2 regions of the Sporosarcina soli genome follow, and region 1 is predicted to be linked to the other one. Evidence: riboswitches for the same ligand, from Rfam matches in the RefSeq annotation. Region 1 holds a riboswitch; the other holds the start of a gene.
The links. Region 1 has a riboswitch for S-adenosylmethionine ahead of ACFPRA_RS14360 (cyclase family protein). Riboswitches for the same ligand answer to the same signal wherever they lie in the genome.
Positions count from the first base shown of each region.

Region 2: another riboswitch for S-adenosylmethionine. It lies ahead of ACFPRA_RS16615 (methionine ABC transporter ATP-binding protein); the one in region 1 lies ahead of ACFPRA_RS14360 (cyclase family protein).

Region 1 covers NZ_JBHSNO010000007.1:140,221-144,607, forward strand. Annotated here, with positions in the region: gene ACFPRA_RS14350 (FadR/GntR family transcriptional regulator) at 1-553, shown strand, start outside; SAM riboswitch class I at 833-948, shown strand; gene ACFPRA_RS14355 (5-methyltetrahydropteroyltriglutamate--homocysteine S-methyltransferase) at 1,040-2,152, shown strand; SAM riboswitch class I at 2,179-2,284, shown strand; gene ACFPRA_RS14360 (cyclase family protein) at 2,368-3,105, shown strand; gene ACFPRA_RS14365 (5-methyltetrahydropteroyltriglutamate--homocysteine S-methyltransferase) at 3,163-4,275, shown strand.
Region 2 covers NZ_JBHSNO010000008.1:279,777-284,163, forward strand. Annotated here, with positions in the region: gene ACFPRA_RS16600 (hypothetical protein) at 1-237, shown strand, start outside; gene ACFPRA_RS16605 (MetQ/NlpA family ABC transporter substrate-binding protein) at 313-1,125, opposite strand; gene ACFPRA_RS16610 (methionine ABC transporter permease) at 1,143-1,814, opposite strand; gene ACFPRA_RS16615 (methionine ABC transporter ATP-binding protein) at 1,804-2,817, opposite strand; SAM riboswitch class I at 2,965-3,075, opposite strand; gene ACFPRA_RS16620 (pyridoxal phosphate-dependent aminotransferase) at 3,252-4,387, shown strand, end outside.

The DNA.
Region 1 (4,387 bases):
TGACGTGAGCCGACCTGTTTTACGTGAAGCGCTCAGTTCATTGGAAACATTAGAAATCATTACGAGAAAACCGCGCGGGGGTACATATGTCAATGAAAGAGTAGGTAGCAATCCATTCAAAGTGATGCTTGCCTTATCGATCAATAACGTTTCCGCCGTCATTGAAGCGCGTATGACGTTGGAGTTAGGGCTTGTTACGATTGCTGCCGAAAAAATATCGGACGACCAGCTGGAGCAATTGAAGGAAACGATTGATAGTATCCAAGCCAATCCAGACAGCGACTACGGTCGATTAGACAAGGAATTCCATCGCATCATTGCACAAAGCGCCAACAACCCAGTTGTTGAAGGGATGATTGAATCATTGTTGATTGCCCATGAAAAAACGGATAGTCTCATTCCTTTCCGTGAGCCTGGCGTCACCGTGGAACATCATTTAGGGATTTACGAAGCGCTTAAAAACAGAGATCCTTACGCAGCCTTTCAACAGATGTATAAGCATTTGAGCTTTGTTAGAAAGAAACTGCTGGATGAACCTGTAAAAGATCAGTGAAGGGAAAAGCTCGCAACTTGTGCGGGCTTTTTAACTTGATTCAGTAGAGGTTCACCACTTCCATAATTAGCAGGATGAATGTCAGTATTCGTTTCAACTCAGAGGAAGTCCAAATACCTGCTGATTCAAAATCTGGACGGAATTACGCTGAGGCGTAATTGATTGTTAGACCATTGTGAAGTTCATGCAAAATGGAATAGTCCAAACATTTATTGATTTCGATATTGACATTCTATTCTAGCACCTGTATTGTAGTAGTTATCAACCGAATACGTAACTTTCTTATCGAGAGAGGTGGAGGGACTGGCCCTTTGATACCTCAGCAACAGACTTCTATGAAGTACTGTGCTAATTCCAGAAGCTGTGGCATCTTGCCGTGGGCTTGAAGATAGGAAGAGAATCTAGCGAAATTGCCAAAACCTCTTCTTATCATGGAAGGGGTTTTTTTATATCCCTTAAAAAACAACTAGAAAGAAGGAATAGACAATGACAAACCAAACAAAGACAGTAGCGACAGCACCATTTAGAGCCGATCATGTAGGAAGTTTATTGCGACCGGCAAATTTACATACAGCACGCGCCGAGTTCAAAGAAGGCAAAATTTCTGCGGAGCAATTGCGCGAAGTGGAGACGCAAGAAATTAAGCGCATCGTGGAGAAGCAACTTGAAGTGGGCTTGGAAGTGGTGACGGATGGTGAGTTCAGACGGACTTGGTGGCACTTCGACTTTTTGGAGCATTTGAATGGCATAGAAGGCTATGTATCAGAGAAGGGTCGCCCGTTCCAAGGGATTGAAACAGAGCGGTACAATGTCCGCAATACCGGAAAAATTTCCTTCAATCCGGACCATCCTTTCATCCGTGATTTTATTGAACTCAATGAAATTGTCGGAGGACGTGCAGTGGTGAAGCAGACGATTCCGAGTCCGAATCAGCTGTTCCCGAGCGAAATTCGCAACAGAGAAATTTACCCGAATATCGAGGATTACGCGAACGATATCATTCAAGCGTACCGGGATGCGGTGAAGGCATTTTATGATGCGGGTGTCCGTTATTTGCAGTTTGACGATGTCTATATCGCGGGGCTTTCAGCGGAAAAACTACCACATAGTGACGATGAATTTACAAGGGAAGAATTAATCAATTTGGCGTTACGTGTCGTGAATGGCGTGTTGGAGGATAAGCCGGAAGATTTGATTGTCACAACGCATTTATGCCGTGGAAACTACAGATCGACTTGGTCATTTGAGGGTAGCTATGCGCATATTGCACCTACTTTATTTGCCAAAGAAAAGGTGGACGGTTTCTTCTTGGAGTATGATGACGACCGTTCAGGAGACTTCGGGCCGCTTGCACATATTCCGAACGGCGGTGCGAAAGTGATTCTCGGCGTTGTCACATCGAAAAACGGCGAAGTAGAAGACAAAGAATTGATCAAAACGCGTATTGAAGAAGCGACACAATACGTACCGTTGGAGCAATTATGCCTAAGCCCGCAATGTGGCTTCTCTTCCACGCATCACGGGAATGAGCTGACGGAAGAACAGCAATGGGCGAAGTTGAAATTCATCGTAGATGTCGCGAAGGAAGTTTGGGGATAACCGATAGACCAATTGAATAGATGATTTTCTTATCCAGAGGGGTGGAGGGACTGGCCCATTGATGCCCCGGCAACAGACGTTTACGAACTGTGCCAATTCCAGAATCATGATGTATGTGGTTGAAGATAAGAAGAGCGAAAAGCGATTATGCGGAAACCTCTTCTTACTACGAGAAGAGGTTTTTTATGGAGGAAATGAATGAAGGAGAGATACGTATGGCAAACGAATTGATCAATGCGATTCAATTATTGAAGGAAAAAGAGTGGGTCGATTTGACGCATACGTTCGGACCCGATTCACCGCATTTTTCAGCATTCGATGCGGCGGAATTCACGACATTATTCGATCATCAGGACGGTTTTTTTGCACAGCGTTTTGCATTTGCTGGGCAGTATGGTACACATATTGATGCACCGATTCATTTTGTACGGGATACGCGGTATTTGGACGAACTAGGGTTGAAGGAATTGGTATTGCCACTTGTAGTTATCGATAAATCGAAAGAAGCGGCTGCCGATCATGATTTTACGTTAGCTGTGGAAGATATTTTGGCGTTTGAAGCTCAGCATGGACGTATTGAGGAAGGCACATTTGTCGCATTGCGAACTGATTGGTACAAGCGTTGGCCAGATAACGAGGCGTTTTGCAATAAAGACGCCGATGGCAATAACCGCATCCCAGGTTGGGGGCTTGCCGCTCTCCAATTTTTATTCGAAAAAAGGCAAGTGAAAGCAGTCGGACATGAAACGTTCGATACAGATTCGGCCATCGACTTCCAGAAAAACCAAGCGCTGCTCGGCGAATATTATGTGTTGGACCAAGATACGTACCAAATTGAGTTACTGAAGAATTTGGATAAAGTGCCTGCAAAAGGTGCTGTTATTTTCAATATTGTACCGAAGCCCGAAAAAGCTTCTGGCTTTCCGGTTAGATCGTTTGCAATCTTGCCTTAAAAAGACAGTGTTCAATTGATTTCTCACAAAAATAGATAGGGAAAGAAGGAATTTACCATGACAAACAAACCGGCTACAGCCATACAAGCACCTTTCAGAGCGGATCATGTAGGAAGTCTCCTGCGTCCGGAAAACTTGCACGAAGCACGGAAGGAATTCAAAGAAGGCAAAATCACGGCTGAACAATTGCGTGAAGTGGAAACACATGAAATCAAACGCATTGTCGACAAACAAATTGAAGTTGGCTTAGAACTCGTCACGGACGGCGAATTCAGACGCACTTGGTGGCACTTGGATTTCATGGAGCATTTGAATGGATTTGAAGGCTATGTGCCGGAGACAGGTTACAAATTTGATGGTGTTGAAACGGAAAGATACAACGTTCGTAACACAGGCAAGATTTCCTTTAATCCAGACCACCCATTCATTAAAGACTTCATTGAGTTCAATGAAATCGTCGGTGGCCGTGCCGTAGCCAAACAAACAATTCCGAGTCCAAACCAATTCTTCAATGCAGGAATTCGTGATGTGAATATTTACCCGGATCTCGAAGAGTACGCAAATGATGTTATTCAGGCGTATCGCGATGCACTACATGCATTTTACGAAGCAGGTGTGCGCTACTTGCAATTGGATGATGTGTACATCGCAGGACTTTCTGCTCCGGACATCCCATTCAACGACGGTGCGTATTCAAGAGAGCAACTGATTGACCTAGCGCTCCGTGTCATTAACGGCGTATTGGAAGGCAAGCCAGAAGATTTAGTGGTCACAACGCATCTGTGCCGTGGCAACTACCAATCGACGTGGGCATTCGAAGGAAGTTATGCACTGATTGCACCAACGCTATTGGCAAAAGAAAAAGTGAACGGTTTCTTCTTGGAGTATGATGACGACCGTTCAGGAGACTTCAAACCGTTAGAATATATTCCGAACGATGGCGCCAAAGTCGTTCTAGGTGTTGTCACATCGAAAAACGGTGAAGTGGAAGACAAAGAAGCAATCAAAGCACGTATCCAAGAAGCAACACAATACGTCCCACTTGAACAACTATGCCTCAGCCCGCAGTGCGGATTCGCTTCCACGCACCATGGCAATAAACTGACGGAAGAGCAACAATGGGAGAAATTGAAATTCATCGTCGATGTAGCGAAGGAAGTTTGGGGATAAATCATAAGATGGGCAAAGCTTACGTTTGTAGGCTTTGCTTTTTTTTATGTTAACGCAAAGTTGTGGATAAGGTGGTGGATTGTTATTTTTCGTTTTCACTTACCCACATGTG
Region 2 (4,387 bases), on a different contig from region 1:
ACTGACCATGAAGATCTATTCCAAGAAGATCCTCCTAATGAAAAGACACAAATTATGGTTGATGTCGACATAAAGCAATATTCACTAGACTTAACTAAGGACCGTACAGAATTAAATCCGCAAAGTATTCCAGATGACCCTATACCGAAGCAAACCTCGGAAAAGCCAACCTCCTATTTCGAACAATTGATTGAAAAAAATAAAAGACAACTGCGCGGCGACTATTCCGATGAATAGGTTGAAATAAAGAAAAGCCATCCGTTTAGATGGCTTTTTGGCTATTCATATTCAATCGACTGGTTGTTTGGCTACTTATTGCATCCAAGCCGGTTTTCCAAACCCTTGGAAATCCGAGTCGATCACTTTTTCAAATTGCTCCGATTCAATCACTTCAATGATGTCTTTTGCAAACTGCTCGTCCTTGTTTTCCGTTTTTACAGCAACCACATTACGGAATTGGTCCGGCATATCTTCCAAAACAAGCGCATCCGTTAAATTCATGCTTGCCGCGAGCGCAAAGTTACCCGGTACTGCCGCCACGTCTGCACTTTCAACAGAGCGGGGAAGTTGTGCAGCCTCAATCGGTGTCACCACTAAATTTTTCGGGTTTTTCACGATATCTTTCTCAGATGCCTTCAATGGCTCAACGTTTGGATCGATTTCGACTAGACCGTTAGCCTCCAACACGATTAACGCTCTCGCCGCGTTGACCGGATCATTAGGAATCGTGACTGTTGATCCGTCTGCAATATCGTCAATCGACTCAAATTTTTTCGAATAAATTCCTAGCGGTGCGGTCGGGACAACGATCAAGCTCGATAATTCCATGTTATTTTCTTTTGCAAAGTTTTCCAAGTAAACAGTATGTTGAAAGAGATTCGCATCGACATTCCCGTCATTTAATGCATTATTTGGCTGTATATAATCACCGAACTCCGTCACTGTCACTTTGTAACCTTTATCTTCAAGACCCGGAATGATCGCCTTTTTCAGCATATCGCTATATGGACCTGCTGTTGCTCCAAACGTCAATGTTTTATCGTCACCGGCCTTTTCTTTGCCGCCACATGCAGCTAAAGCCGCACCAAGTACAAGGATCAGTACTGTCAATAATAATTTCTTCATCTGTCATTCTCCCCTTCTTATCTCTTATCGACTGCTTTTGAAAGTCGATCGCCCGCAAATTGAATAAGTTGCACGAGCACAATCAAAATGATAACTGTCACAACCATAATCGTCTTGTCGTAGCGATAGTACCCAAATCGGATGGCTAAATCCCCGATTCCTCCACCGCCAACAACTCCCGCCATTGCAGCATAAGCAACCAAGCTGATTGCCGTTAACGTCAAACCTTGAATAATACTCGATTTCCCTTCTGGCAATAAAACATCCCTGATAATCATCCACGGACTGGCACCGATTGAAATCGCCGCTTCAATTACGCCTTTATCGATTTCCCGAAACGACGTCTCAACGATCCTTGCAAAAAAAGGAATGGCCGCTGCCGATAAGGATACACTGGCAGCTGTCGGTCCATATGCTGTACCTACTAATAGAGTCGCTAAAGGAATCAGTAAAACAAGTAAAATGATAAACGGAATGGATCTCACCATATTGACGATAAAACCGATAACCGATTTGATAACTGTATTTTCAAGAAACAATCCTTTATCGGTCACAAACAACAAAATGCCTAGCGGAAGCCCAATGATGAGTGCAACAAGTAACGAAATTCCTACCATATAAAGTGTCTCGCCAAATGCTTTCGTCATATCCGGCAATAATTCGACGATCCGTTGAACCTCAATCCCCATTATTGATCACCTCCACATGGACATGGCGGGTGGACATATAGGAAATGGCACGCTCGATATCCGGTTCCCGCCCTTGCAATTCCATTAAAAATGTTCCTAGCGGCATCTCTTGAATGTATTCAATCGAACCGTGCAAGAAATTCCCGTGGACATCAAACTGCTGAATGGTTTCTGATATGACGCTTTCTCCAGCCACATTTCCTTTAAACAATAATTTCACTATGGTTCCTGTACATTGCGCCAAAATCGTGTCCGGAACTTCAAAAGATACAACACTGCTAATGAACTCTTTCGTCAACTCTGCCACCGGATTCGAAAAGATATCATACACTTGCCCTTCCTCGATCACTTTTCCATCCTGCATAATGGCCATACGGTCGCAAATCTCTTTCACCACATGCATTTCATGGGTGATTAAAACGATTGTAATAGCCAATTCCCGATTAATTTTCTTCAGTAACCGTAAGATGGACAATGTCGTTTTCGGATCCAATGCGGACGTCGCTTCATCACAGAGCAAAACACTCGGATTGTTCGCAAGGGCACGCGCAATAGCGACCCGTTGCTTTTGACCACCGCTCAATTGACCCGGATAAACGTTGCGCTTCTCCGACAATCCGACCATTTCAAGCAGTTCAGTCACCCGATCATCGATTTGTTGCTTAGGCGTTTTGGCAGCCCGCAAAGCGAAGGCGATATTCTCATATACAGTCTTTTGACTGATTAAATAAAAATGTTGAAAAATCATTCCTATTTTCAATCTAGCCTGACGCAACTGTTTCCCTTTTAACTCCGTCAAATTGATGCCATCTATAAGAATTGTACCTTCTGTCGGTTTCTCCAATAGGTTCAAACAACGAAGCAAAGAACTTTTCCCCGCCCCGGAATAACCAACTATACCAAAAATTCCACCTTTTCCAATTTCAAGGGATACATTGTCAACCCCTTTTACAAGCCGATCTTTTGTTTGATAGACTTTCGACACTTTTTGAATTTGAATCATAAATTTCTCCTCTTTCTATACTTTCTATAGAAAAGCGTCCGGAGTCTAGACACTCATATTTTTGAAAATCATATATTTTCCTGTCTGACCTCAATAAAATAAAAGGCGCCCCTTTCATCAATGAAAGAAGCACCGAAAAATTGTTTCAGCTTATCTTTCAGAATGAAAATCACCCTGTAGGAGTTGGCACCTTCCTTGTATGATACAAGGGGTTGCTGGACGTCATCGGGCCTATCCCTCGGTCGCTCTTGATAAGTTACAATATGAAGTTGAATTTGAGTATACATCATATAATAGTTTGTACAATCGCAAAAGTCAACATGATTTTCATTTCAGTAAGAATTCTATGAATGTTGTCATTTCGACTTTGAACCTAGTATACTTACTTCATTACAAGATCTATATTCCATTATGAATTGAAAAGAGGTTTTTCCATGACCATATCGAATCGCTTAAAAAGCTTACCTCCCCACTTCTTCTCCACACTCGTCAAAAATGTGGAATCAGCGCTCGCTGAAGGTCGGGACGTCATCAATCTAGGACGGGGGAACCCCGATCAACCGACTCCGCCTCATATTGTCGAAGCTTTACAAGCGGCCGTCGAGGATCCGGCAACACACGGTTACGCACCATTTGGTGGAACAGTTGAATTGAAGCGTGCTGTTGCAGATTTTTATAAACGTGAGTATGCCGTGGATATCGATCCGGATACGGAAGTCGCCATCCTATACGGCACGAAAACAGGATTGGTTGAATTGCCGCTTGCCATTATGAATGAAGGCGAATTGCTCTTGCTTCCTGACCCGGGTTATCCCGATTACTTATCCGGCGTCAGCTTGGCCAATATTCGTCATGAAATGTTCCCGTTACTTGCCAATAATAATTTCCTTCCAGACTATGACAGCTTGTCAGCTGAACAAAAAAAGCAAGCTAAATTAATGTACTTGAACTACCCAAACAATCCAACGAGTGCAACAGCAACACTTCCATTCTTCGAAGAGACAGTCTCGCTCGCCAAAGAACATGACATTGCCATTATGCATGACTTCGCTTATGGCGGCATCGGATTTGACGGCAAAAAGCCGGTCAGTTTCTTGCAAGCAGAAGGGGCAAAAGAAGTCGGGATAGAAATGTATACATTGTCCAAAACGTATAATATGGCAGGTTGGCGCGTCGGTTTCGCGATCGGAAATGCAGGTATCATTGAAGCGATAAATTTATTGCAAGATCATTTATTCATCAATCAATTCCCGGCTGTTCAACGTGCTGCCATTACAGCCCTCTCTGGTGATCAGGAAAATGTACGCGAACTCATTGCTCTATATGAAGGTCGGCGCAATGTCTTTATTGACGAATGCAGACGCATCGGTTGGGATGTCCAAGCACCCGCCGCTTCGTTCTTCGCTTGGTTACCAGTCCCAGCAGGTTATACGAGTGCATCGTTCACCCAATTATTACTGGATGAAGCAGATGTCGCGGTAGCCCCTGGCAACGGTTTTGGTAAATACGGCGAAGGCTATGTCCGAGTTGGTCTACTGGATGATGAGGAACGCTTAAGAGAAGCCGTAAG